One region of the Granulicella tundricola MP5ACTX9 genome, then DNA from elsewhere that is predicted to be linked to it. Evidence: predicted binding sites of a transcription regulator. Region 1 holds the regulator's gene; each other region holds the start of a gene.

What was found. The regulator LexA, encoded in region 1, represses DNA repair genes until DNA is damaged. The targets are predictions, from matches to a motif close to CANTTCGCTTTTTATTCGC.
Region 2: the regulator LexA is predicted to act here: its motif matches at 7,734-7,752, upstream of ACIX9_RS09080 (putative DNA modification/repair radical SAM protein).
Region 3: the regulator LexA is predicted to act here: its motif matches at 1,403-1,421, upstream of ACIX9_RS04240 (ATP-dependent DNA helicase).

The regions. Positions count from the first base shown of each region.
Region 1 covers NC_015064.1:1,716,725-1,726,358, forward strand. The annotation lists gene ACIX9_RS07370 (efflux RND transporter periplasmic adaptor subunit) at 1-862, opposite strand, end outside; gene ACIX9_RS07375 (peroxiredoxin family protein) at 954-1,457, opposite strand; gene lexA (transcriptional repressor LexA) at 1,498-2,103, opposite strand; gene ACIX9_RS07385 (response regulator transcription factor) at 2,377-3,168, shown strand; gene ACIX9_RS07390 (hypothetical protein) at 3,155-3,394, shown strand; gene ACIX9_RS07395 (sigma 54-interacting transcriptional regulator) at 3,427-4,581, shown strand; gene ACIX9_RS07400 (peptidoglycan-binding domain-containing protein) at 4,650-5,087, opposite strand; gene ACIX9_RS25675 (hypothetical protein) at 5,345-5,500, opposite strand; gene lspA (signal peptidase II) at 5,528-6,052, opposite strand; gene ileS (isoleucine--tRNA ligase) at 6,052-9,054, opposite strand; gene ACIX9_RS07415 (energy transducer TonB) at 9,361-9,634, shown strand, end outside.
Region 2 covers NC_015064.1:2,101,939-2,111,572, forward strand. The annotation lists gene ACIX9_RS09050 (amidase) at 1-208, shown strand, start outside; gene ACIX9_RS25700 (hypothetical protein) at 368-508, shown strand; gene ACIX9_RS09055 (outer membrane protein) at 673-1,278, opposite strand; gene ACIX9_RS09060 (GAF domain-containing protein) at 1,405-3,390, opposite strand; gene ACIX9_RS09065 (hypothetical protein) at 3,538-3,783, opposite strand; gene deoC (deoxyribose-phosphate aldolase) at 3,882-4,643, opposite strand; gene ACIX9_RS23705 (UdgX family uracil-DNA binding protein) at 4,701-6,266, opposite strand; gene ACIX9_RS09080 (putative DNA modification/repair radical SAM protein) at 6,282-7,571, opposite strand; gene ACIX9_RS09085 (Nif3-like dinuclear metal center hexameric protein) at 7,979-8,860, shown strand.
Region 3 covers NC_015064.1:1,009,188-1,018,821, forward strand. The annotation lists gene der (ribosome biogenesis GTPase Der) at 1-860, opposite strand, end outside; gene ACIX9_RS04235 (VOC family protein) at 966-1,334, shown strand; gene ACIX9_RS04240 (ATP-dependent DNA helicase) at 1,454-3,544, shown strand; gene ACIX9_RS04245 (hypothetical protein) at 3,554-3,799, shown strand; gene ACIX9_RS04250 (MBL fold metallo-hydrolase) at 4,031-4,741, shown strand; gene queD (6-carboxytetrahydropterin synthase QueD) at 5,208-5,585, shown strand; gene ACIX9_RS04260 (7-carboxy-7-deazaguanine synthase QueE) at 5,667-6,350, shown strand; gene ACIX9_RS04265 (purine-nucleoside phosphorylase) at 6,352-7,311, shown strand; gene ACIX9_RS04270 (glycosyltransferase) at 7,296-8,489, opposite strand; gene ACIX9_RS04275 (lysophospholipid acyltransferase family protein) at 8,486-9,274, opposite strand; gene ACIX9_RS04280 (phytoene desaturase family protein) at 9,293-9,634, opposite strand, start outside.

The sequences.
Region 1 (9,634 bases):
TTTTGTCCTTGAAGGATTCAACCTTGATGCGGGCTGGCTGGTCCATGTAGACCTTGCCGATGTCGGCCTCGTCTACCTTGCCCTGGACGTAGACCTGGTGGATATCGCCGACGGTCATGACGAGGGTGGCGGTGGAGCCGAGGACGAGGATGGAGCTGACGGCGTCACCCTTTTCCACGTCGCGGGAGAGGACGACTCCGTCCATAGGTGAGGTGATGGTGGTGTAGCTGAGCTGCTCTTGGAGCTGTTTGAGGGCGGCCTCTGCCTGCGCGACCTGCGCCTGCGCCTGGCGGAGCTTGGCGGTGTCGATGGTGATCTGCGATAAGGCCTTGTCGCGCGTATTGTTGGCGGCGAGGTAGCGCTGCTGCGCGTCGTCAAGCGCCTGGGCCGAGACTACGCCGTCCGAGTTCATCTGGCGGGCGCGGTCGTAGGTGTGCTTGATCATGGGGAGGTCGGGGGCCTCGGCGTTGACGCGGTCGAGGACGATGGCGGACTCGGCGGCGTGGGCGTTGGACTCTGCGGCGGCGAGGGTGGCCTTCTGGGCGGCGACCTGGTCGAGAATCTCCTGCTGGTCCAGCTGGGCGAGGACCTGGCCGCGGCGGACGGTGTCGTTGATGTCCGTGGAGAGCTGGGTGACGATGCCGGAGGCCTTGGATTTGACCTCGACCTGGGTGATGGGGTGGACCTTGCCGGTGGCGACGACGGACTTGGCGATGTCGGTGCGTTCCACCCGGACGAGCTGCGCGGGATCGATGGCGCCGGAGTGGCCGTGGGCTACGGCGGTGAGGCCGAGGACACCGACGAGAACGACGGCCGAGATGCTGAAGTAGAGGACTTTGCGGGATTTCTTTTTGGGGGCCATGCTCGCTCCGTTGGGGTGACGGAGAAAGATACGGCAGGGAGCTTCAGTTTGTTCCGTAGGTCTTTCCTAAATTACGGGAGGGCTTAAATCTCTACTGCAAGAGCTGTTTGATGGCTTCTTCGAAAGCCGCTCTATCCACGATGCCGGCGTGCGAGACGGCTATCTTACCGTTTCGATCAATCAGCAGGGTCAGAGGCATTTCCCGGAGGTGGAAACGCTCCCCAAGAGCGTCCGTGCCCACGGCGACGGGGTAGTTCATATTCCACTTCGCCATGAAAGGCTTGATCAATTCCGGCGTCTCGCCATACATATCCAGACCAATTACGGCGAGACCCTTGGGACGATATTTCTTATCGAAATCAACATACCAGGGGAGCTCTACCTTGCACCCGCCGCAGGTCGTGGCCCAGAAATCCAACAGAATGACCTGACCTTTGTAGCTTGAGAGGGTCAGCTGTTTGCCCTGAACGTCAGTGAGGGTAAAATCAGGGGCCGAAACACGCAGGGCGGCGGGGATCAGCTCATCCGCAGGTTTTGCCGTAGCAGGGAAGACAGTCATCAGCGCGAAAGCAGCCAGAAGTATGGGCTTATGCATGGCTCGATGCTAGCAGAGGGATGCCGCTCGTTCGAAGGTCTCAAGCGTATTTGCGGATGATGCCCAGGACCTTGCCCTGGATGCTGACGTTGGCGGCGGGGGCGTAGATGGGGGCCATCTCCTTGTTGGAGGGTTGGAGGCGGATCATGGCGCCTTCGCGATAGAAACGCTTGAGGGTGGCGTCGGCTCCGTCGATGAGGGCGACGACGATCTCGCCTTCGCGTGCGGTGCGGGTGCGCTCTACGAGAACGTAATCTCCGGAGACGATGTGCTCGTCGCGCATGGAGTCTCCGCGAACTTCGAGCGCGAAGACCTCACGGTTGCCGATGATGTCGCCGAGGGAGATGGATTCGGCGGTCTCGATGGCTTCGACAGGCTGGCCTGCGGCGATGCGGCCGAGCAGCGGCAGGCGCTCAAAGCCCTTTTTACTGGTGCGCGCGGGGAGCACGTCGATGGACCGGCTACGATTGTGGGCGCGCTGGAGCAGGCCTTTGTTCTGCAGGTTGGTGATGTGTTTGTGGACGGTTGCGAGCGAGTTGAGGCCAAGACCGGAGGCGATCTCCTCGTAGGAGGGGGAGTAGCCGTTCTTCGTGGTGAAGCCGGAGAGAAAGTCGATTACTTCCTTTTGCCGCCGTGTGATTGCCATGTCCGCAATTGTAGCGAATAAAAGGCGAACTGCAAGTATCAAAGTGGTGTACCGCAAAAGTTGTAGGAAAAGTGGACCCAAATTGGATTGATTTGGGAACGGGTTCCCATTTGGGATTGGACCTCTCACAGAACTCAACAAAGCATTGATTGTCCTGATGGAGCGGAAGAGAGTTAGTCCCATGCCCCTCTCGACCGGAACTGAGGGTGATGGTCAGAACAATGTGCTCTCCAGATGTGCCGCAACCAACTTGAGTAAAAAGGGGAATTGATTATGCGGGTACTGATCGTAGAGGACGATGCAGCTTTGGGAATCTTTCTGCAAAAGGGCCTGAAGCTGGAAGGACATGATGTGCAACTGGTTGGCGACGGCCAGGCGGGTCTGGACCATGCGATGGAGCATGCTCCAGACCTGATGGTGCTGGACCTGAGCCTGCCGAAGAAGGACGGAATCCAGGTGCTCGAAGAGATGCATGGGCACTTCGGGGGGACGTCTGTGTTGGTGCTGACGGGGCGGAACCAGGTCTCTGACCGGGTAAAGTGCCTGAACCTTGGCGCGGACGATTGCCTGCTGAAGCCGTTCAGCTTCAGTGAGCTGAATGCGCGGTGCAGGGCGCTGCTGCGGCGGCGACAGCACTCTGCCGATCAGACGCTACGCTATGCGGGCGTGGAACTGAACCGGATCGATCGGCGGGTGACGCGGGACGGGCTGTCCATTGAGCTGACGGGCAAGGAGTTTGCCCTGCTGGAGTTCCTGATGCAGGCACGGGGACGAACGTGCAGCCGCAGTGAATTGCTGCGGGAGGTGTGGCAGATGTCGCCGGATGCGGGGACGAACGTAGTGGATGTCTATGTGAACTACCTGCGCAAGAAGCTTGGGTCAACGCGGTCCGGCATTGGTGCTGACCGGGTGATCGAGACGGTGCGTGGTGAGGGCTACATGATGTCCATGGGCACGGAGCGCAGGCCGCCGGGCGCGGCGGTGCCGGACGGGCTGCAGGGTTCGCTGCGCGGTCCCGGGGCCGGTGTCTTCGGCCTGGGACTAGGCGCGCGTGCCAGCGCCTGAGGCGGGCGGGGCGGGGCTCGAAGACAGGATGAAGGCACTGATGGGCGAGCTGCGAATCGTCGTCCATGATCTGTACCAGCCGCTTTCGGCGTTGCAGTGCAGGCTTTATCTGGGCCGGATGGATACGGACCTGGAGAGCATGGGCGCGGCGATCGAGGAGAGCCTCGCCGAGTGCGAGCGCATCGTGGATCAGGTGCGGTTGCTTCAGAACAAATTGAAGTCTTAGCAGCATTTTCTGACTTGGGAAAGCAGGGGGCCATGGGAAGTTTGATATCGCAGGTAGCGGGCAGCAGTCCGCAGGGTGGGGTTCGGGCACGGACAGTGGTTTTGGCCAGTGCGGATGTGGATTTGAGGGGAAGGCTGCGGCGGTCTCTGAGCGCATTGCGCTGGACCGTGCTGGAGGCGGGCGGCGGCGCGGAGGCGATGGAGCTCACCGATACGGGCAAGCCTGAGGCGTTGCTGATTGACGAGTGGCTGCCGGACCTGGAGGCAGGGGAGCTGATGACTCAGCTCAGGATGATCTATCCGTTGATGGACGTGCTGCGGATGGATGGGGCACCGACTGGGGGTGCGGCAACCGGGCGAAGTCCGCGCCGGCACGAGCTGCTGCATGCGATCCGGGAGGCGCATGAAGCATCTCCGGCTCCGGTGAGCTTGCCAGTGCAGGCACCTTCCTCCCCTGAGCCGCTTGCAGCGGTTTCGGTGGCTTCTGAGATGGTGTATCCGGAGCTGACGGAGGCGGAGGTAAAGACGCTGCCTCTGCCGGCGGCGGCACCAATGGCAGCAGAGGCTCCTGCGGCTGCGTCGGTCAGGGCGGCGGGCATTGCCGATATGGTGGGCGAGTCGGCAGCGATGCGGGAGCTGGCGAGGATGATCCGGCTGGTTGCGCCACGGTCTGCGACGGTGCTGATCGAAGGCGAGACGGGGACGGGTAAGGAGGTCGTGGCGAAGGCAGTTCACCGGCTAAGCGCGCGAGCGGGAAAGCCGTTTGGAGTGCTGAACTGCGCGGCGATTCCAGAGTCGCTGCTGGAGGCGGAGCTGTTTGGGCACACGCGCGGTGCGTTTACAGGTGCGGTGCAATCAAGGACGGGACGCATTGAGGCGGCGAACGGCGGCACGCTGTTCCTGGATGAGATCGGTGAGATGCCGCTGGCGCTACAGGCCAAGATGCTGCGTTTCCTGGAGTATGGAGAGCTGCAACGGGTCGGTGACAACGAAACAATGCGCGTGGATGTACGGGTGATTGCAGCGACGCATCAGCCCCTGGAGCAGAGAGCTGAGGAGAAGGCATTCCGGCTCGACCTGTACTATTGGCTTCGTCTCTGGCTGGAAAGCGCCACCCTCGGCGGCCCTGGCCGTCTGCCCGCCACCACCGCTGACATGGAAGACCACCTCTACGTCATCGGCCAGTAAGCCTAAAGTTCGACCGCAAACAAAAGAGGCTCCCATCAAGGGAGCCTCTTCTTTCACCACAAAAATGTCTACTGATTCGCTGCGAAGGTGTTCTCTGTCAAAGCCGTCGGATGAGCTTCCATTGACTCAGGCTCAGCGGACGCGGTCGAGTTCGGTCCCAGGCCCAGCTTGATGATCGCGCGCGAGTCAGGTACCAGCTTCGTCTGCCAACCATTATCCGACTGCATCTTCTCCATCGCAGCCTGGCTTTCCTTATCCCAGGTGCCGGTGGGTGTGCCGGTCAGGTAACCCTGCTTGATCAGTGCAGACTGGATCTGCGTCGCGCGCTCCCCGCTGATGCCGCTCACGGAAGAAGACCGCGTCACGGGCTTCGAAACCGCACGGCTCTTGAATGCACGCTGTGAGGTTGGACCGCGACGAATATGGGGTGCTGCCGCTGCAAACGCCGGAGCCACGCTTGCGAGGAGAACGATCGAACTAAGGATGCTGGAGGAAACAAGCTTCATAGGTGACGTTTTCAACCTCGAATTGCAGTATCCGCCTCTGGTCAGACCAGACACGCTGAATTGAGTACGAGAGTATCGTCTTAGTAACTTGTTTGCAATAGGAAAAGGTTGCTCGATAGACAGCAAAATTTTCCCTTTCGTAATGAAATCAGCGGCTCAACCTCCATCCATGCCCCAAAAGTACCAACCAGCACGGCTAAACAGAAGAGAAAATAAGTCTCATGAGGATATGTAGTTGGGGAGCTGCGCAGACAAAATCAGCCTTGATCGCTTTGATCAATCTTTATCAACTCAATCCGTTCGCCAATCCAGCCCAGAACGCCGGAAGGATTCACGGATAAAAGGAGATAAAAATTGATCAAGGCAAGCGCCCCCGGCACCCCGGTGACATCCTGCCTTGATCCGTCTTTCATCCTTCTTATCCGCGTTACGCCTTTGCCTTACTCGTCCGAACCCACCGGCTGATTCCGAAAGATCTCCAGCAGCAACAGGCAAGCCCCAATCACGATGCAGGAATCGGCCACATTGAAGTCCGGCCAGTGGTAGTGAACGATCTTCACCTCCAGAAAGTCCACCACGTACTTCAGCTTGATCCGGTCGTACAGGTTCCCGATCGCACCGCCCAGAATCAGCGCCAGCGCAATCCCGGTCAGCGAGTACACCCGCCCAACCCGCCAGATCATCCCCAGCACCACCAGTACAGCGATGACGGAGAAACCGATCAGCGTGTTCCGCACGATCGCGGGAGAGAGCTCCGCAAATAACGAGAACGCCGCGCCCGTATTGAACACATGCGAGAGCCGGAAGACGTTCGGGATGACCGTAATGTAGTGGCCACTCGGAATATGAGTTCCGATCCAGATCTTCGACCAACGATCCAGCACGATCACGACCACCGCCAGCAGCAGCAGGTAAGGCCGCATATCGCGGCGGCGAGGCACGGAAGGAAGCAAAGTAATCGGCATTAGAGGCTCGCCCCTTCTCCCGCAGCATCCTGCGGTGGAATCTGGTAAGGCTCAAACCCGATTGCTTCCAGGGCATCCGCGCAACGCAGGCAAACCGTCGGGAAGCGGTCGTCTTCGCCGACCTCAGGAATATACCGCCAGCAGCGTTCGCACTTTGGCGCGGCAGAGCGCTGCACCTCAATCTCGAAGCTCGGCGTCTCCAGCGCACTCTCAACAAACAGCACGTCGACTTCGGACACGTTGAACAGTTCAGCCAGCGCCGTCGTGTACTGATCCAGCAGCCTTAGCGGACTCGGTCCCGGACCGATGACGACGGTCAACGTCACCTTCGCCTCCAGGCTCTTGCCGATCGACTTAGCCGCGCGTAGCACTTCGAGCTTGGCCATCACCTGCGCCCGAAGCTCCAGCAACTGCTCCCAGTCATGCTCGATCGCCGCCTCGCTTCCCGGAACGATATCCGAAAGATCAGGGAACAGCGCCAGGTGAACACTGGACTCACGGCCCTCAACCTTCGGCAAAAATGCCCACGCCTCGTCCGCCGTAAAGCTCAGGATCGGTGCGATCAGCCGCACCAAAGCCTCCGCAATCCGCCACAGCGCCGTCTGTGCCGACCGCCGCTCAGGATGATCCGGCGCAAACGTGTACAGCCGGTCCTTCAGCACGTCGAGGTACAGCGCGGACAGGTCCGTATTTACGAACTCATTCAGTGCGTGATACGCCCGGTGAAACTCGAACTCGTCGTAGGCCTTGCGGATCTTAGCCACAAGCTCCGCCGTCTGCGCCAGGATGTATTGGTCGAGCTGTTCCAGGTCCGCAAACGGTAACGCATCCTTGGCAGGATCGAAGTCATGCAGGTTGCCCAACAGGAACTTCAGCGTATTCCGCAGCTTCCTATAGTTATCGCCAACCCGCTGCATCAGATTCTCGCTCGCCGCCACATCCTCGCGGAAGTCCACCGACGCAACCCAAAGCCGGATAATCTCCGCCCCCAGCCGCTTCGCTACATCCACCGGATCGACACCGTTCCCCAGCGACTTCGAGAAAGCACGCCCTTGTTCATCAAGCGTCCAGCCAGAGGTCGCAACCATCCGGTACGGAGCCACACCCCGCAACGCGACAGAGGTCAGCAGGGAAGAGTGGAACCATCCGCGATGCTGATCGCCGCCCTCGGTATAGAGGTCAGCCGGAAACCGCAGACTCTCCTCCGCATCGAGCACCGCATGCCACGAAGCCCCGGACTCGAACCAAACATCAAGGATGTCCATCTCCTTGCGGAACTCGTTCTTATCGGTATTTCCGCAGGAACAAGCCACGCCATCCGGCAACAGCTCCGCAGCCGAGTATTTGTACCAGGCGTCCGCGGACTCCTTCTTGAACAACTCGACGATGCTCTTGTTGACGTCAGCATCGTTCAGAGGCTCATGGCACTTGTTGCAGAGGAACACAGCAATCGGCACACCCCAGATTCGCTGGCGAGAGATACACCAGTCCGGCCGCGTTGCGATCATGTTCGAGATCCGCTCTTCACCCCAAGCCGGGTCCCAAACCACCCGCTTGATCTCATCCAGCGCCCGCTGCCTGAACGTAGTCATCCCATCCACAACTGGGTGCTCCACGTCCCGCTTCTGGGACGTGGGTTCAGAACCATCCACTTCCTCAGCAGCAGCAATCTCCGCCTCCGCCGTAGGCATAGGCGTCTCCATCGAGATAAACCATTGCTCGGTCGCCCGCACGATCACTGGGTTATGGCACCGCCAGCAATGCGGATAGCTATGCTCGAAGAAGGTCCCCGAAAGCAATGCACCCTTCTCCCGCAGCAACTCCGTGATCGGCTTGTTCGATTCAAAAACAGTCAGCCCGTCAAACGCTTCCTGCTGCGGCAGATTCCGCTGCCGCCCCGCATTATCGACATACTGCACATCCGGAATCCCATACCGCTTACCGGTATAGAAGTCATCCACACCATGCGCCGGCGACGTATGCACCGCTCCGGTCCCCTGATCTGCAGTCACATAATCCGCAGTCACGCCAACAACGGTCCGAGCGAAGAATGGATGCGCAAACTGAGCGCCCTCCATCCTGATGCCATTGAACCGTTCCAGCACCTCAACATCCGTAAAGCCACAAGCCTTCGCGACGGCTTCCAGCAGCGTTCCAGCCACGACATAAACCCCGATCTCCCCGGAAGCGAGCGTAGCTTGAGCCGCCACATACTCCATCTCCGGGTTATAAGCGACCGCCATACTAGCCGGAATCGTCCAGGGCGTAGTCGTCCAGATGATCGTCCAGACATCCTTGCCCGCCAGCTTTTCGCTGATCGCGGAAGCCTCGCTCGTCAGCTTGTACCGCACATAGATCGAAGGCGAGGTGTGCATCTCATACTCCACCTCGGCCTCCGCCAGCGCGGTCTGGTCGTGGATGCACCAGAACACCGGCTTCAGTCCCTTGTAGACAAACCCCTGCTCAAAGAACTCGTAGAACGTTTCCACGATCGCCGCCTCATACCCAAACGACATCGTCTTATAAGGATCGTTCCACCGCCCAAACACGCCAATCCGCTCAAACTGGCTCTTCTGCAGCGTGACGTACTTCTCCGCATACTCGCGGCAGGCCCGCCGCACGCTCAGCGCCGGCATCTCGAGCTTCTTCCGCCCCAACTGCTCGTCCACCTTGATCTCGATCGGCAGCCCATGGCAGTCCCATCCCGGAACATACGGCGCGTCAAACCCAGCCATCGTCTTCGTCTTCACCACGAAGTCCTTGATGCACTTGTTCAGAGCATGACCCAGGTGAATCGCGCCATTGGCATACGGAGGCCCATCGTGCAGGATAAACTTCGGCGCACCCGCCCTTGCCGTACGAATCTGCTCATACAGCCCGGCCTTCTGCCAGGCTTCAAGCCGCGCCGGCTCATTCTGCGGCAGGTTCGCCTTCATCGCAAACGCCGTCTCCGGCAGGTTCAGGGTAGCTTTCAACGGCTTCTTCTGCGGTACGTCAGACATTCAGATCCTCGGTAAATAGTTCGCCACGCGCACCCACGTTTTGTTGGTGCCGCGCCAATCTCCTATTGTATCCGCGCCCTTCATTCCAGCGGGTACCGGCCAAAGCACCCCCACATGAGACCCTTCCGCAGGAATGTGCGTCCAATGCAGAGGACACGTTCGGTCAAAAGTTAGTAAAATCAAGGGCGAGCCAGAACGCAGAGACCTCACCCAGCAATCAATCCGGCAACAGACCGGAGGCAGTACATAAAAGAGAGAGGCGAGCAGCAGGGAATTACTCCCCCGCCGCCAATGCGATGGAGTTCTATGGCTGACACGGTACAGATGCCCCCCCAGAACGAAGAAGATCAGTTGCAGCATCGCCGCGACCCCAACTCCGACCCGGAGTCCGCTGCTTACGCCCCTCCGGCCCCGCCCGTGGCCCAGCGCCCCGTCTTCGGTGCCTCGCTGACCGAGATGGAGGTCAAGCGCGATCCCAAGTCCGCCGCCATCTCCACCGTCGTCAACGTCGTCATCATCGCCTTCTTTCTCTGGTTCGCCGCGCGCAAATCCGGTCTCATCGCGCCGCCCGCCGTCCAGA
Region 2 (9,634 bases), 390 kb from region 1:
GGGGTTTGTGGAGGTGAACGAGACGCGGAGTGACTGGGCTCCGGGTGGGGAATGGTCTTCCAAGAAGCTCAAGGCTCCGCACAAGGTGCCGCATGGGGTAACGCTGATTGGGCGGCTGTTCGATGAAGGGACGATTGTGCGGGTGGGGATGGCGATGGAGAAGGAGTTTGGGGTGAGTGGGGCAGTGCCGCCGGGGTTTGGGGTGTGAGGTAACGCGAACCACGGAGGGCACAGAGGAGGAGAGAGGGCACGGAGATGAGGTGTAACCCTGGGGCCGGGGAGTTCGTCTCAAATGGTCATGGTAATAGCTCGGGTGGGGGATGGGATTTGCCGCCGAGATTGCCGATGCTGGGGGTAGGAGACTTCTATGAAGATGATGGTGGCGGGGTTGGTCGGGTGGGTTCGATTGGATGTGGTGAAGGATGAACGGGTGAAGGTGGTGGATACGGCGATTACGGTGCTGGGGACGATGTTGGTGGCTGTTTCGTTTGTGATCTGGAAGGGGTAAGGCGTAAGGCGGCAGGATGCGTGTTGCCGGTCCCTGGCGAAAGATTACGGGAATAAAAATGGATAAGAACGATCAGAGCGGATTTTGATTTGAGAAAGGGCTTCCGGCGGATGCGCGGGAAGCCCTTTTGTTCGGGGCGCTGATGGTGAGGGTTGACTCTGGAGTTAGAAGCGGGCTGCCAAGCCAGCGGAGGTGCGGATCTTGTCCGTGCTGCTGGTGTCCTGATTGTGGAACTGGAGCCAGTCGGCCTGGGCGCGGAGGGAGAAGAGGTGGGTGATGGGGACATCCAGGCCGCCGCCGACCGAGTAGGCGAAGGTGGCAGGACGGGTGGAGGTGGTGAAGCCGTTGACGGTGGTCGAGGATCTGGCGATGACGGTGCCGAAGAGGATGCGGGCGAAGGGGCGGATGTGGCGCGCCGGGAGCAGGACCGAGGGGCCGCCCAGCAGGGTGTAGTAGCTGGCGGTGGTTTTGATGGTGTTGAGACCGGAGGTCGTGACCGTGGAGGGAAGGTACGAGCCGCTGCCTTCAATGGTGCCGCCGATCCAGCGGGCGGAGGTGTAGGGGCGCTGAGAGATGGAGACGTCGAAGCCCTTGGCGTTGATGCCGTTGTTATTGGAGCCGGTTGGGAGCAGAGCGGAGTAGCCGCCGAAGATGTCCCAGGTTGCGGGTGCGGTCTGGGCGAAGCGGGCCTGGGCGCGGAGAGCGGGGGCGGCGAAGAGGGCGACAGCGGCCATGGACGCGGCTACGCGAGCGAGCTTGATGCTATGCATTGGTGTGGGAACCTCAGCTAGAGCGTAGCGGGCTTCAGCTGGGATGACATTCCCCCGATTGGGGGATGGATGGGAACAAATCCTGAGGTCCTGGCTTCGCCAGGATGACGGCGCTTGTTTAGTCGATCAGCGGATGTGGAGGACGATGAGGGTTTCGTCGTCGAAGTGCTCTGTGCCGGACTGGTGGGTGGCTACGGCTTCGAGGATGGCGGCGACCATGTGCTTTGCGGATTGGGTGGCGGTGGGGTGGTGCTGGAGGAGGGTGCTGAGGCGCTCTGAACCGAACTGCTCGCCGCGGGAGTTTTCCGCGTCTACGATGCCGTCGGAGAAGAAGAGAACGAAGTCGCCGGGGGCGAGCTGGAGGAGGGTTTCATCGTAGGTGGCGATGGGGAAGAGGCCGAGGGGGAAGCCTTCGACGGGGATGGTGGTGACTTCAAGGGCGTTGGTGAGGGACTCCGGAGTGCTGGTGGGGGTGGCCCGGGTGATGAGCATGGGCTGGACGGAGCCGGCGTTGGCGACGCGGAGGGTGCGCGTGCGGTCGTCCCAGAGGGACATGAGCATGGTGACGTACTGGGAGTCGAGCTTGCGCTCCTGAAGCTGGGCGTTGAGGAGGCTGAGAAGCTGCGCGGGGGGCAGGCGGCGGGGGGCGAGAGAACGCATGAGGCCGCTGACGAGGGCAGCGTAGAGGGCGGCGGGAGCGGCTTTGCCGGAGACGTCGCCGAGGGCGATGACGGTGCGGGTGGGGTAGCCGGGGAAGGAGAGGTCGACGGTCGTTTCCGGGGAGGGATTTACGGTGGTCCGAGTGGGCGGGGCGTCGGGGTCTTCGAGATCGGGGTTGGGTGCGGGGCCGTAGTCGAGGAAGTCGTAGACGTCTCCGCCGATGGAGCGGGCAGCGTTGAAGCTGGTGGCGATCTCTGCGTTGGCGGGCTGGGGCGGGGCGGCAGGCATGAGGCGGAGCTGGACCTCGCGGGCCATGTTGAGGTCTCGCTCCATGCGCTGTTCTTCCTCGCTGATGCGCTGGTAGAGGCGCGCGTTGGCGATGGAGATGGCGATCTGTGAGGCGAGGGTGGTGAGGGTGCGCTGGTGGTCTTCGTTATAGTAGTTGACGCGGGTGTGCTCGAGATCGATGACGCCGATGACCTTGCCCTTGTAGATGAGGGGGACGGAGAGCTCGGAGCGGGTCTCGGGGTTTTCGGCGAAGTAGCGAGAGTCTTTGCGGACGTCCGGGGAGAGGATGGGCGTGCGCTGCTGGGCGGCGGTGCCGATGATGCCTTGGCCGAGGAGGACGGTGCGCTGGCGGATGACGCGTTCACCATAACGGGTGCTGAAGCGATGCTCGAGCTGCTCGGACTTGTCGTTCCAGAGGAGGATGGTGAACATCTGGAAGTCGATGACGCGTTTGAGGAGGGCTCCTATCCTCTCCAGCAGATCATCTGGGTCGAGGATGCTGGTGATCTCGTGGGAGATCTCGTGGAGGACGGTGAGGGTCTGGGCCTGGCGTGAGACTCGGGTGTAGAGGCGCGCGTTTTCTACGGCTACGGCCATGCGGGATGCGGTGAGCTCAAGCAGGCGCTGGTGGTCCGGGGTGAAGAAGGCGGGGGCTTCGGATTGGAGGTCAAGGACGCCGATGACCTTGTTTTTGACGATAAGGGGGACGGCCAGCTCTGAGAGGACGTGGGGGTTGGCGTTGATGTAGTTCTCAAGCTTGGTGACGTCTTCCACGAGGATGGATTTGCGCTGCAGCGCGGCCTGGCCGACGACGCCGCGGCCTAGCTTGATTCGCATGCGCTCGATCTCTGTGGTGTGGCCGGTCTGGAAGCGCATCCAGAGCTCGTGGGTGCGGTCGTTGATGAGGAGGATGGCGAAGATGCGGTAGTCGATGACGGCGCGGACGAGGTCTGCGACGCGGTGCATGAGGGTGTTGAGGTCGAGGGTGGTGTTGAGGGCGTCGGCTAGGCGTAGGAGGAAGTCGAGTTGGAGGGGTTCGACGCGGATGTTGGGCTCAGGGGCATGGGTGTGGAAGAGAGGGCGCGAGGGGGCGTAGTCGCCTTCTAGGGACTCTGGCGACTGGGTGGAGGCGGGGAGTGTTGCGGGTTTTTTCGGTGGTGCCATTCTGGCCGATGATAGCAGCGGGGCGGGGGTGGAAAGAGTTGGGGGGACTCAGAGGGGTAAAGCAAGGCGTAACGAGGATAAAACGGATAGAAAAGCGATAAGAGAGGAGCTTGAAATCTTCGGTCGACTCCTTCTCTTTTTTTCTTTTTATCTTTTGGGGCGGGCGTATTGGGATGTGAGGGTCTCGGCGGTCAGGTCTATGCCGGAGGATTTTTGGATGAGGGCTGCTATGGATTCGTCTGAGAAGCCGCTCTGGCGGAGGGCAGCGATCTCGTCCGAGAGCATGCCGATGATGGTGGGGAGGGGAAACTCCTCGGTCCAGGGGTTTGCGGCCGCTTTAAGTGCGGTCTGGGCGATGAGGATCTGCTCGTAGGCGTAGGTCTTGGAGGCCATGGCGGGTACACCTGCTTTCTGGGTGACGAGAACAAGCAACGACAAGGACAAATACAGGGGTTCTTCGCTGCGCTCAGAATGACGACTCTTTAGAGTGGCTAGTAGCCAGTGGGTGCGGGCGTGGTGGGGGTGTGGCCGGCGAGCTCGGCCAGGATGCGGACGCTGGCGCTGGCTCCGATGCGGGTGGCGCCGGATTCGAGCATGAGGCGGGCGTCTGCGAGGTTGCGGATGCCTCCGGAGGCTTTGACGCCGGCGCGGGTTCCGGCTACGCCGCGCATGAGCATGATGTCGTCCGCGGTGGCTCCGCCAGTGGAAAAACCGGTGCTGGTCTTGATGAAGTCGGCTCCGGCGGCGAGGGCGAGTTCCGAGGCACGGAGTTTCTCTTCGAAGGTGAGGAGGCAGGTTTCGAGGATGACTTTGACGATGGCTCCGGAGGCGTGTGCCAGCTCTACGACGCCGCGAATGTCCTGCTTGACGGCTTCGTAGTCTTCCTTGGTGCCGGACTTGAGGAGGCCGATGTTGAGGACCATGTCGACGTCATGTGCGCCGTGTTTGAGGACGCGGACGGTCTCGTCGCGCTTGGAGCCGGAGAGGGTGGCTCCCAGGGGAAAGCCGATGACGACGCCGACGTGGATGCCGGTGCCGGCGAGGGCTTCATGCGCGGTGGCGACCCAGGTGGGGTTGACCATGGCGCATGCGAAACGATGCTCGGCGGCTTCGTGGCAGATCTGGAGGACCTGGGCGCGGGAGGCGTCGGGGCGGAGGAGGGTATGGTCTAACACTGCGGCTAGAGATGCCGTGGAAGTCAGGGTCTGCTGGGTGAAGGCTGCTGCATCGAAGATTTCGGTATCGGTGTTCAAGGGTGCTCCTGCTGGGCCTTGGGTGGGCCGTCACTTTCTATCATACGAGGGTGACGGTCATGTAGATATCGTGGCTTGCCAGGCTTTGGCCAGGTCGTCGGTGAGGAACTGCTGGAGTTGCTGGCGGTTGGGTTCGTCGCGGGCGCGGAGGACCGCGCTGGGGTGGATGGTGGCGAAGACCTTGTCGGCGAAGGGGGTGGAGTTGAGTTTGCCGTGATCCTTCATGAGGGCGAAGGTGCCACCCAGGAGAGACTTGCTGGCTGAAGCCCCGAGGCAGAGGACGACCTTGGGCTTGATGGCGTCGATTTCGGCGAGGAGCCAGGGTCGGCAGGCCATGATCTCCGACATGCGGGGGCTTTGATGAAGGCGAAGCTTGCCGCGCTGGACGAACTTGAAGTGCTTGACCGCATTGGTTACATAGACCTCTTTGCGGGGGATGCGAAGGTCTTCGAGGATGTGGTCGAGGACCGCTCCGGCTGGGCCTATGAAGGGCTCGCCCTGGAGATCTTCCTGGTCGCCGGGCTGCTCGCCTACGAGCATGAGGGCAGCGGTGGCGGGGCCTCGGCCGGGGACGACCTGGGTGGCGTGGCAGTAGAGCTCACAGCCTTTGCAGGTGGGGAGCGCTTCAGCGATGGCGCGGATGGTGTGGTGGTCTGGGACGAAGGGCTGGGCGGTGGGCTGGGATTGCTGGCGCTGGACCATATTCTGCACTCGCGTCTTTGACTGGGTTATCAGCGTGGGGAGGAGGGTGAGCTCGGGGAGGTTCTTCCAGTAGCGGACGGGCATCTCCGACTTCATTGCGGCGGGGTTGAGGCGTGCCGGGTTGAAGATGCTGGCGTAGTAGGAGCGCCAGAGGCCTTCGAGTTCATCTTCTGCGGGGGCGGACTCGCGGGGTACGCCGGGAGCGAAGGTCAGTTGTTTGGTGATGGGGTCCCAGACGGCGCTGGCGTCGGGTGTGAGGATCGTCCAGTGCATGATGGCGAAACGCTCGGCGAAGAAGGGAGCAGCCAGGGGGAGGATGCGGTGGTCGGGCTGGTACCAGGCGATGAAGTGTTCGCAGTCGGCGTCCGGGGTGATGTCTTCGGGTGGGCAGGATTCCAGTTCGGTCTTGATGGGGCCGAAGGGGGTGGGGGTTTCGAGGACCAGGTGATGGGCGTGGGGGTCTGGATCGATTGGGATGGGTTCGTCGAGGACGGTGGGACGCTCGGATGGGTCGGAGGGTTCGAGGACCTTGCGGAAGCGGACGAAGGCGTGCATCTTGTGGAGGTCGCGCTTGACCTGGGATTCGAGGCGGGTGAGCTGGATGATGTCGTCGTCGGTCTCGAGGGCGAGGAGGTTGCGGTTGGACTGGAGGCGGAAGAGGATGCGGTAGAGGAGGTTCCAGCGCTGCGGGTCGCGGTGGACGGCAACGTAACCGGCGGCTTCGAGGAATGATTTTGAGATGGTGGGGCGGGGGAGTGGGGGGCCGGTGGGGGGCTCGTCGGCCTCCAGGGCCAGGGTGAGGGAGGTTGGGGCGGTGGCGTCTTGGAGGTCCAGCTGATCGGGGTGGTAGCCGGCGTGGAGTTGCTCGCGGGCTGTGATGCGCCAGGCTTCGAAGTCGGGGTCTATGAGGAGGCGCTTCATGCTGGTGGTGTGATGCTACACGCTGCCGGTCAGGGCGCTGGTGGGGGCGAAGAGGTCTAGTTGGACTTCGGGTGTGGGTTCTGGGGTGGGGATGATTGAGGAGGGTAGGTGATCGGTGGTGATGAGGTAGGGAAGGGACTGCTTTAGGCGGACGTTTAGCTTGCGGAGGTCTTCCCTGGTCAGGGCGTGGTACTTCCTGATGTTCAGGATTCGCTCTACGTTGCGGTAGCCTATGCCGGGGACCCGGAGGATGGACTCGCGGGGGGCGGTGTTGACATCTACCGGGAAGAACTCGGGGTGAGTCCTGGCCCAGGTGGTCTTGGGGTCTTCGGTGAGGCTGAGTTCTGGTTGGGACTCGGTGGTGAGTTCTGAGGCCTGGAAGCCGTAGAAGCGCATGAGCCAGTCGGACTGGTAGAGGCGGTGTTCTCGGATTAATGGGGCGGCCTTGAGGGGGAGGCGGGCGTCGGCCTCCGGGTAGGGGGAGAAGCCGGTGTAGTAGATGCGGCGGAGCTTGTACTGGCCGTAGAGATGGGTGGCGGTGGTGAGGATCTGGCGGTCGGTGGCGGGGGTTGCGCCTACGACCATCTGGGTGGACTGGCCGGCTGCTGCGAACTTGGGGGCCAGCGAGGATTTGCGGCGGTCTTCGTCGGCTTCGTCCTTGCGGACGGCGATCTGGGACATTGTGGATTCGATGATCGCGGATTTCTTTTCCGGGGCTAGCTGGACCAGGTCTTGCTGGGTGGGGAGCTCGATGTTGGCGGAGAGGCGGTCGGCGTGGAGGCCGGCTTCGTCTATCAGGAGCTGGGAGGCCCCGGGGATGGCTTTGAGGTGGATGTAGCCGCCGAAGTTGTGGACCTGGCGGAGTTGCTTTGCTACGGAGATGAGCTGCTCCATGGTGTAGTCGGGCGACTGGATGATGCCGGAGGAGAGGAAGAGGCCTTCGATGTAGTTGCGTTTGTAGAAGTCGAGGGTGAGGTTGACAACCTCTTCCGGGGTGAAGCGGGCTCGGCGGATGTCCGAGGAGACGCGGTTGACGCAGAAGACGCAGTCGTAGGTGCAGACGTTGGTGAGGAGGATTTTGAGGAGCGAAACGCAGCGGCCGTCGGGGGTGTAGGAGTGGCAGATGCCCATGCCGTCCGAGTGGCCGATGCCTTTGCCGTTACCGGCGCGCTTGGCTCCGCTTGAGGCGCAGGAGGCGTCATACTTTGCGGCGTCGGCTAGGATCTCGAGTTTTTCCTGGGTGGTCAGGATCTTGCTTTCTCCGGGGTACGCCCCACCCCGGCAATTTTCTGTAAAGTCTTCAATCGATTGAAGTTAGGTCTGGACTTGGTTTGGACTGGCGCTGTAAAGTCTTAATTCTATTGATATTGTTGAGGTAATAGCCGCAAAGTATTCATTGCAGGATGTTTATGGATTTCAAGCCAAATTGGCCTGCTACATCTTTCACATTAGACGCAGATGTCCAAGGCGAAGTGATGGCGAATGTGGAGTTGTTGAGGGGGTGGGAGAATTTCTCTCTTTTTCTATTTTACTAAAACGAAAGGGGTAAATACCCCAACTATTTTTGAGGGCTATGTTGTTCATTGCATGTTGGTTACAAGATTTTTTTGTGTTCGGGGGGCTTGACACGCGAGTTTGGCCCATTTTTCGCGAAAAATAGTTTGTAGCGGCTGGATTTGCTTTATTGGCGCGGGTGCGGGAAGAATGGCGGGATGATGATTCGGACGGGTTTGGTGTTGGGGATGATCGGGGCGGCGGCTGTAAGTTGGGCGCAGGCCGGGCCCAGGATGACGGCGGACGAGGTGATGGCTAAGGTTCGGGTGGGGCTGGGGGTGACGGCTCCGGCGGGCACCGTCGATACATTCAAGGCGGGTGACCCGGCTACGCCGGTGACGGGGATTGCGACGACCTTTACGCCGACGATGGCCGTGCTGCGGAAGGCGGTGGCCGATGGAGCGAACCTGATCATCACGCATGAGCCTAGTTTTTATAACCACCAGGACAGTTCGGCGCTGTTTGTGAAGGACCCGGTTTACCTGGAGAAGATCGCTTATATCAAGGAGCATCATCTCGTGCTGTTCCGGTTGCACGATACGTGGCATCTGCGGGTGCCGGATGGGATCGCGGAGGGGTGGGTGAAGAAGGCTGGGTGGGAGAAGTATAAGAAGCCGGGGGAGCAGATGTTCTTTACGCTGCCGCCGACTACGCTGGCGGGGCTGGCGCAGGATCTACAAGCCAAGTTTGGGGCCAGGATCTTTCGGGTGGTGGGTGATCCTGCGATGCGGGTGACGAATGTGGCGTATCGTCCGGGGGCTTCAGGGGAGGAGAAGCAGGTGCGGGCTTTGGAGCGGGATGATGTGGAGGTGCTGGTGGCGGGGGAGGCCAGCGAGTGGGAGACGGTGGAGTATGTGCGGGATGCGATGTTGCAGGGGCGGCATAAGGGGCTGATTCTGCTGGGGCATGAGACTTCTGAGGAGATTGGGATGGAGAGGTTTGCGGAGTGGCTTAGGGGGGTGGTGCCCGGGGTGACGGTGACGTTTATTCCGGCGGGTGAGCCTTATTGGTTGCCGGGGATGCCGGTGGGGGTGCGGTAGGGTAAGACGGGGAATAAGTTGGTTGATTTCCGAAAACCCCGTTTTCCGCGAAGAAGGTTTAGTGAGTCGTCTCCAGTGCACAACCGACATGCGAGTTATGCACCCGGCTCATCAGCTTGTTGGCCTCAGTGGTCATGAAGCTGTAAGACTGGAGTCATTGTCGGCGCTTATTCTCCCGGACGCCCCAAAGACGATCGGTGTACGGAATGAGGTGTTCTCCTTGAGAACGGATGTCCGATGACAATGGTGAGAAACAGAAGTGCGTTCAAGGCGATGGGTACAAGGACTAGAGATGCGACGATTACCGAGCGTCGTCCTACGCCCGTTCCTGTAAAAGCCAGAAATACGCTACACGCAGCGAGAATCAGCTCCAGAACGCAGTAAGACGGCGAAATGATGTAAGGGGATGGGAAGGTACGCATCCAAAGGATCAAGCTGACGACGGGATATATGGCAAAAACATATATGGCAAGCTTCATCCTTCTCGCGCGCAGGCTGGTGCCCCCACCTGCGTCATGACGGGACCAAAGAAGTGCCAAAAGTACTGGCAAGGTAATGATCGTCGAGAGTTCCGGTTGAAGTAATGAGAAGAGACCCCAGACCTGCATAGGCCACGGCATGGAGAACATGGCCAAAGCGTATAGGATCTCAAGGACAGTGACAATCCCCCCAAAGGTGTGGAGAGCCCGCGCGATATGGGAACGGCACGGTCACCTGTCGTGATCACAAAGTGAGACGTCCCCAGAAGTCGTTGTTTGGGACGGCTGAAGCCGT
Region 3 (9,634 bases), 710 kb from region 1:
GACCCATGCTCCGCAGAGATCGGCAGCACGTTCTTGAACCCGAGCCGCCTGAAGTTCTCCGCCGCCGCATACATCGACTCGGAGTCCATCTTGTTGACCGCCAGAAAAGTCGGTTTCCCGCCCTTCATCAGCAGACGAGCAAGCTCCATATCCGGTGAAGCCAGCTCCGTCCGCCCATCCACAACCATAACGATCGCGTCCGCTTCCTGAAGCGCAACCTGCGCCTGCCGGAAGATCTCGCTCGGAATCAGCGCCTCATCATCCGGCACCACGCCGCCCGTATCTACCAGACGAGCCTTCACATTCTGCCATTCAATCTCGCCATAGATCCGGTCGCGCGTGATCCCAGGCTCATCCCCCACAATCGACCGCCTTGACCCCGTCAGCCGATTGAACAAGGTGCTCTTCCCAACATTCGGCCGCCCGCAGACCGCAATCAGCGGCAGCGCCAGGCTGGCCGCACTCTCCGTCACGACAGACTGCTGCAGCGCTGCCAACTCCGCCTCGCGCCAGTCGTCATCGTCCTTCGGCCCCGCCAGAATCCGCCCGGAAGGCCGTCTCGGCTCACGCATCGGACGATCCTGCGGCACTTTAGCTGAGTTCTTCCCGACCGTCTTCTCCGGATCGTCCCCTGTGATCGTCCGCTTCGCCTCAAACTCCGGCGACCGCTTGGAGATGCGCTTCTCCGCGACAACCTTCGCCTTCTTGGTCGCGATGATCTTCCGCTTCTTCGGATCGACCGCCCCAATCCGCGTCGCGCCCGTCGTCACCCCAGACTTCGGAGCCTTACCCTTATGCGGCCGAGTGCTCGCCTGCCTGTGCTTCTTGCCTAACCGTTTCGCTGCCTTCTTCGCTGCCATCGTCCCAATCTCCCAAGCCCAACGCAGTCAAAGCGCAGACATATCACTCTCCATTATAGAAACTTATCGCCCCCAGCGGCGTCACCGTTGTATCCTGCCCCCATCATGACCATCAAACTCGCCATTCCCATCCTCCCCGCCGCAGACGTTCAGACCTCACTCGACTGGTGGACCACCATCGCCGGCTTCACCCGCACCCACGCCGACGCCAACCCACCCACCTACGCCGGCATAGCCTGCGACAACACCCATCTCCACATAGCCCGCATCACCGACCCCATCGTCGCTCGCACCGTAGGCGAGCAAACCATGGTCCGCGTCGTAGTAGAAGACATCCAAGCCTTTTACGCTGCCTACAAGCAGCGCGGCGGCATCATCCACCCCAATGGAGACCTCTCCACCAAACCCTGGGGCACCACCGAGTTCGCAGCCCACGACCCCAACGGCATCTGCGTCACCTTCCAAAACTCCTAAACCTCACCTCCACCTCCGTGTCCCCAGCGTCTTTCTCTGTGCCCTCCGTGGTTAGCTTTTGTCTCTCCCACTACGCCTTCTCTTCGCTTTTCCACAATCCCCGGCTATCATAGCCAAAGGTGTCCACCGCCCCACCCATCCCGTCCCCCACGTCCGCCAGGCCGAAGAAGCTCCCGACCCTCCACGACTTCTTCGCCCCCGGCGGCATCCTCGCCAAGTCCTCCCTCGCCTACGAGCATCGCAAGGGCCAGTACGACATGGCCAAAGCCGTAGAATCCGCCCTCGAAGACAAGCGCCATCTCATCGTAGAAGCCGGCACAGGCACCGGGAAAACCCTCGCCTACCTCCTCCCAGCCCTCCGCCATGCACGCGAGCACAACCAGCGCGTCATCATCTCCACCGGTACAAAAAACCTTCAGGAACAGCTCTACTTCAAGGACATCCCCTTCCTCGAATCCATGCTCGCAGACGACTACGGCCCCCTCAAGGTCTGTTACATGAAGGGCCGCGCCAACTACCTCTGCAAGCACAAGCTCTACGCACTCCGTGACTCCCCACTCCTCAGCGGCCTCGAAGAGATCGAACAGTTCCACCACATCACCACCTGGGAGCGCACAACCCCAACAGGTGACCGCGCTGAACTAGACCACCTCCCCGAGACCTCCGCCCTCTGGTCAAAACTAGACGCCCGCACAGAAGCCTGCCTCGGCACCACCTGCCCGGACTGGGAGCAATGCTTCATCACCCAGATGCGTCGCAAGGCCCTTGAATCCGACCTCATCATCGTCAACCACCATCTCTTCTTCGCAGACCTCAACATCAAGCAGCAGGCCGCCGGCGCGCCTGACGCAGGCATCCTCCCAGACGCCTCCGCCGTCATCTTCGACGAAGCCCACGAGCTCGAAGACATCGCCTCCAACTACTTCGGCATCGGCCTCTCCAACGCCCGCATCGACGAGCTCACCCGCGACGTCGAGATCATGCTCCGCGCCAAGCAGGCCTCGTCCTCAGCCATAGAATCCGCCTGCGCCATCCTCAAAGATCGTAGCAAGATGTTCTTCGCCTCCCTCCCCACAACCGAGTACCAGCCCATAGGCCGCATGCCCTTTGAGCACCGCGCCGACTACCTCGAAACCGAAGGCGACGCCTACATCGGCGCAACCAACGCCCTCAAGCGCCTCACCTCTGAGCTAGAGCAAGTCAAAAACGTAGAAGAGACCAAAGGCCTCATCAAGCGCACCGAAGACATCCGCCAGCACCTCAAGTTCCTCCTGGAATCCGACGACCCCAACACCGTCTTCTGGATCGAGCGCCGCGCCGGCGGCTCAGGCGTCCGCAACCTCGCCCGAGGCCCCGCCCAGCAGATCTACAACACCCAGCTCCAGGCCACACCCATCGACGTCTCCACCCTCCTCACCACCTCGCTCTTTGACTGCTACCCCACCGTCGTCCTCACCTCCGCCACCCTCACCGTCGCCGCGCCCGAAGGCACCTCGCCCTTCACCCACATCACCGGCCGCCTCGGCCTCACGCTCAACAGGGAACTCGTCGTCCCCAGCCACTTCAACTACCCCAAACAAGCCCTCCTCTATCTCCCCCCGTCCATGCCGGACCCACGCGAGCCAGACTTCACCATGCACGCCGTAGAACGCATCCGCCGAGTCCTCGAAATCACTAAAGGCAGAGCCTTCGTCCTCTTCACCAGCTACAGCCAGATGCGCCTCATGCACGACCGCCTCCTGGCCGAACTCCCTTACCCACTCCTCCTCCACGGCACAGCCCCCCGCCATGTGCTTCTGCAGCAATTCCGAGACACCCCAAACGCCGTCCTCTTCGGCACCAGCTCCTTCTGGCAGGGCGTAGACGTCCAGGGCGAGCAGCTCTCCTGCGTCATCATCGACCGTCTCCCCTTCGGCGTCCCCACAGACCCCATCCTCAAAGCCCGCATGGACCTCATCGCCTCAACCGGCGGCAAGCCCTTCTTCGATCTCCAGATCCCGGCCGCCGTCATCACCCTCAAGCAAGGCTTCGGCCGCCTCATCCGCTCCCTCAACGACCGCGGCGTCCTCATGCTGTTAGACCCCAGAATCCAACGCCAGCGCTACGGCAAAGTCTTCCTGGACTCCCTCCCGCCCTACACCGTCACCCAGTCCATAGAAGATGTAGAAGCATTCTTTGCAGCCAAAGCAGGGAACTCCCGCATAAACTAGGGATAACTCATGGGACGCAACCTCTACATCCTCGCCGGCACCCTCCTCTTCTTCTGCCTCGTCTGCTTCGGCGTTTCCTTCTCCAACATCGCCCAGCAGCCCGGCTCCCCCGGCGATGTGGCTCTCTGGCGCACCATGTCCATCGCCTTCCTCGTCCTCTCCATGGTCATCGCCCTCGCCGGCACCCTCACCAGCATGTTCGAGCAAGCCGAACGCCGCGCCGAGCAGGCCCGCCAACTCCGCCGCAAACGCTAATCTCCAAACCTAGTCATTCTGAGCGCAGCGAAGAACCTCAGTAGCTGCCGTCGCTGTTGCTGTTGCTGCTGCCACTTGTTTGTCATTCCCGAAGGGAATCTGCTTCTCGCCGTTGCTTTTGCTGTGGTTTGTTTTTGTTTTAGTTCGTCATTCTGAGCGAAGCTCAGAACCTCCGTATTTGCCTCTGTCGTTGTCTGTCCTTACAAACCTCACCCCGCATCCAATCCCCCCATGAAGACCACGCAGATCACCCCCAACTCCCTCCAGCTCACCCGCTTCGGTCTCTGCAACTGTTATCTCGTTCGTGAGTCCTCCCCGGAAGGCGACTCCTTCACCCTCATCGACACCACCATCGGCGGAAGCACAGATGCCATCCTCGCCGCCGCTCTCACCGCCGGCGCACCCATCCGCCGCATCCTCCTCACCCACGCTCACGGCGACCACGTCGGCTCCCTCGACGCTCTCATGAAAAAACTAGGCCCGGACACTCAACTCGCCGCCAGCGCCCGCAGCCTCCCTCTCCTTGAGCGCAAACCCAACAAATCTCTCCGGCCCGGCGAACCTCAGGCCAAGATCAAAGGCAGCCTCCCCGGCACAAAATCCATCCCCACTCACCTCCTCGCAGAAGGCGAGCTCTTCGGCTCCCTCCGCGTCATCGAGACCCCCGGCCACATCCCCGGCCACCTCTCCTTCCTCGACGAGCGCGACGGCACTCTCTTCACCGGAGACGCTCTCGTCTGCGTCGGTCGTCTCGCCGTCTCGGGCTACGCCCCCTGGTTCTTCCCACTCCCCAACGTAGCCACCTGGCACAAACCCACCGCCGTCGCCAGCGCCCGCAAGCTCCTCACCTACGACATAGCCCGTTTCGCCGCCGGCCACGGAGCCATCCGCTCCGGCGGCATTCCCGCCCTACAGCAAGCCCTCCAGCAAACCGGAGCCTGACCCGCCACCACGCAAGCTGGCAGCTCATGGCTGGTAGCTGACAGCTGGAAGAAAGCCCTTCACTCTACCCGCCGCTAATCCTCCTTCGCCTTGGCCGCCACACTTGCAAACTTTTTTTCGTCATTTCTGGGCCAAACTTGCATGTCAAGCCCTTCGAGACTCAAAAAATTCCATAACTAATTCATTCCAAGCCACTTACGTCAAAAAAATAGTTGGCATATTCACTCCCGCCACTCCTGTAAAATGGTATTAGCGATCAAAACGAGAGACTGCACGAAAGAATCGCCCCTAAAGCCCTTCGCATCAATATCTTGCGGATAAGCCTCTTGTTTTGAAGACTTTGCACAGCCTTACCCCGTCTAGTCCAGATCTAACTCCTTTCTTTTGAAGACTTTAGATACTTTCCGGGGGAGGGTATACCGTCTCCGTGCTCACACCGGCTGACCGAAAGAAGGGAAGCACCTGAATGTTTGAAGTCACCGTAGAGGCCGGTTTCTCCTCCGGCCACTACCTCCGCAACTACCGAGGCAAGTGTGAGAACCCCCACGGCCACAACTACAAGGTCTTCGTCACCCTCGTCGGCGCAGAGCTCGACGAGGCCGGTCTCCTGCTTGACTTTAAGCTCCTCAAGCAGGTCATGCGGCCAGTGGTCGACTACCTCGACCACCAGATGATCAACGACCTGAAGCCCTTCGACGAGATCAACCCGTCGGCCGAGAACCTGGCTCGTTACTTCTTCGATAACACAGCAACGCAACTCGATGAAATGACGCAAGGCCGAGTCAAAGTGAAGGATTGCACCCTCTACGAAACCGACACCAGCTTCGCCCGCTACTACGAATAACTAGCCTCTAGAAACGCGAAGCGTCCAAAACCGTGCGAAGCACCGCCCGCCCGGCGCAAGGGCGCACTTGCACTTGCCTTTATGCACTTAATCGAACTCTACAAATCCGTCCAGGGCGAATCCAGCTTCACCGGCCTCCCCTGCATCTTCGTCCGCTTCGCCGGCTGCAACCTGCGCTGCGCCTGGTGTGACTCGGAGTACACCTTCACCGGTGGCAACCCCTTCACGCAGGAAGAGGTCATCGCCCAGATCGAAGCCCTCGCCCCATGCAAGCTGGTCGAGTTCACCGGCGGCGAGCCCATGCTCCATGCCAAAGAACTCCTCCCCCTGATGGACGTCCTCCTCACCCAGGGCTACACCCTCATGATGGAGACCTCCGGCGAGCGCCCCCTGGACCTCGTTCCCAAAGCCGTCCACAAGATCGTGGACGTCAAGTGCCCCGGTGCCGGAGCCGCAGCCAACAGCTTCCGCCTCTCAAACCTAGAGACGCTCACCAAAAACGACGAAGTCAAGTTCGTCCTCACCAACCGCGCCGACTACGAGTTCGCCCGAGCCTTCATCGCCGAGCATCGCCTCAACGACCTGGCCGCCGGCGTCCTCCTCAGCCCAGCATTCACCAAGAACCCCAGCCCCCTACGCACGGTCGAAAACGCCACCCTGGACCCCCGTACCTTGGTCGAGTGGATGATGCACGACGGCGTAGACGCTCGCCTCTCCCTCCAGATCCACAAGTTCATCTGGGAACCGATGAAAAAGGGCGTCTAGCATGCAGCGGATCAAGCTGGTCCTCATAGCCGCCTTCGAGCCCGACTGGCCGCTCAATGAGGGCCCCGTCCCCGGCGAACTCACCCTCTTCCGCCAGCGCAACAACCTAACCCAAACCATCCCACTGGAAGCCGCCTACCGCCCCCTCCTAACCGACGGAGCCGGCACCCTCGCCCTGGCAACCGGGGTAGGCGCGGCAAGAGCCGCCGCCTCAGTCATGGCACTAGGCTTGGACCCACGCTTCGATCTAACAAACGCTCGCTTCCTCATCACCGGAGTAGCCGGAGCAACTCCAACACAAGCGTCTCTCGCCTCCGTAGTCCTCCCCGACTACGTCGTAGACGGAGACCTCACCCACGAACTCGACGCGCGCGAGATCCCAGCCGAATGGCCCGACGGCTTCATCCCCATCGGCAAAACAACTCCCTACGAAGCCCCCCGCGCCGCCCGCTTCAACAACGACGACGGAATCGTCTTCCAACTCAACAGCACCCTGATCGAACGAGCCTTCAACCTCACCCGCAACATCATCCTCGAAGATACCCCCCAAATCACCGAACGCCGAGCACAGTTCAGCCCAGCGCAGTCAGCCCCAAAGGTCCTGCGAGGAGACGAACTCTCCTCCTCCACCTTCTTCCACGGCCGCCTCATGAGCCAACGCGCCACCCGCTGGGTCTCTTATCAGACCGAAGGCCAGGCCACCTACACCATCACCGCCATGGAAGACACCGGCATTCTGCAATCGCTGACCTTCCTCGCAGCAGCAGGGAAGCTGGACTTCAACCGAGTCCTCATCGCCCGGGCTGTCAGCAACTATGACCAGCAGCGCGAAGACATCACCGCCGCCGAATCCCTAGCCGAGACCAAGGTAGCCACCTACTCCGCCTACCGCCCCGCCCTCGAAAACGCCCACCGAGTAGCCACCGCCATCATCCAATCCCTCGATCAAGACCCCACATAAGCCCGATCCCGCCAGCTCACCGCCCCACCCCGCACCTTCCGCGCCAGCGCATACCACTGCACACAAAGTAGCAAAACAATCCCCACCGGATGCAGCAAAGCCCCCCGCCAGTCCTGCCTGAACCGCCCAACCGCAATCCACCGCGGCAACCACGCAGCAACGATAGCTAAAGCAACCACGACGAATTCGGCCCAGAACATCGCAGGAAGTTGCGCGGTCCAAGCGAGAGGCCGTGGTTGCTGATAGTACTCCATCGCATGCCCTAACACGACACCGGGTAGCAGCGCCATCAAGACAAACGGCAGCACCTGCCCCAGCACCAAAGCCAGCGATACCGGCCCAATCCGCCTCGGATCACCCAACCCCTCAGTAGCATTCTTAGCCAGCCCCCGCCAAACCTCACCCGCCGTCCGATACATCCTGCACTCGGCCAACTCCGTAAGATCCGCCAGATCCGTCCTGAACCCAGCCTCCCGGAACAGCCTCGGCAGCCGCAGCCCATCATGCATCGTCAGCCGAATCCCCGCATGTCCCCCACAAGCAAAGTAGTCCTCTCTCCGAGCCATCATGAACTGCCCACACCCCGCCGCAAACGCCGGATCAGTCCCCGCCCGCATCTTGCCCAGCGGCAAGAAACCGAGCAGCACAAAGTGGATCATCGGCAGCAGCAGCCATTCCAGCGTCGTCTCCGTCACCTGCCTTGGAAACCCACTCACCAGCCCATTCCCACCCGCCTCCAGAAACCCAGCCATCCGCCCCACGCACCCCGGCTCCACCCGCACATCCGCATCCACAAAACAAAGCATAGGATTCTTCGCCACCTGCGCTAAAACCCAGCAGGCATGTTGCTTCCCGTTCCACCCCGCAGGCAGCAGAGGAGCCCGTTCCAGCCGCACCCGCGCATCCTCCTCCGCCAACCGCCCCACAATCTCCGCAGTCCCATCGGTGGACCCATCATCCATCACCACCACCTCAAACTCACACCCCGTACTAGCCAACACCGCCCTGACCCCAGCCTCAATCCCCCCCGCCTCATTCCGAGCCGGAATCAACACCGAAACCGGCTGTCGGCCCTCATCTCCACCTGAAGGCGCACGATACAGCCGCAGATTCCAGCAGAACAACCCAGCCGGAATCGCCGCACAAACCAGCGCAGAAAACGCTACCCAGAACATCATCCCTGCTCCTCCTCCGGCATCACCGTATGCTCTGCCTGATACCTGCGCCCCCGTACCCGAGCCCATACCCTCTGCCCCAACTCATAGAACCCGCCCGTCCCCACCCGACCCTTCCGCAGCACCGTAAACGCCCTCGCATCCCGCGCGATCGCCAACTCCTGCAACTCATCCATTGCCCTTTGCAACGCCCACTTCAGCCGCCCCTCCACCGCCTCAGCCGAGTCCCCCTCCACCGTCACCGCCTCTCCAAACAGCAGCAGCGTCTCAGGCAGCCGCTCATCCCAGAACGGATACTCGATCGCCAGCGGAATCACCGTACACCCACCCGCCACCTTAGCCGCCAACGCCGCAAGCCCCGGCTTGAACTCCAGCGGCCTCTCTCTCGCATCCGCAAACCGACCCTGTGGCGTCACCCAGATCACCCCGCCCTCCCGCAGCACTCGCAGCCCGGTCCTTAGAAACTGCGCCGCCCCCCTGGCCGTCTTCATCTCCACCCCAAACACCCCAATCCGCTTGAAGATTCCATACCGCTCCAGCGCCGCAGCATCCATCGGCGCATAGTGCTTCCGCCCCGGCATCAACTCTGCCGCCAGCAGCACCTGCACCATCGGGTCCCACCACGACCCATGATTCGCATACACAATCAGCGGCCGCCCATCCGTGCCTGCCGCAGCAAACCTCTCCGCCCCCCGCACCCTCACCGCGCGAAAGTGCCGCCTGAAGTACCCCCGCACAATCCGCCGGAAGAACCCAAGCACCGGCTTCGAAATATACGGCGTCTCCATAGTGCTTCCGAGCCTACCCTAAGCCACAGCCGCCCGCAGCACATTTGATTGCGCATCCTGATCCAGCGAATCCGCAGCAATCCAACCCGACATCATCACCATCGGCATCCCCGGCCCCGGATGCGCCGCACCCCCCGCCAGATACAAGCCCTTCAACTCCTTTGACCGATTCGCCGGCTTGAACGCCCCATTGAAGACCCCGTGACTTGAGATCCCATAGATCGCACCATCCAGCACCCTGTACCGCTCATGAATATCCTGCGGCGTCAGGTGCGCCTCAAACACAATCCGCTCCTCAATGTCCGTCAGCCCCGCCGTCCGCTTCAGCTTATCCAGAATCACCTGCCTGTACCCAGGGAA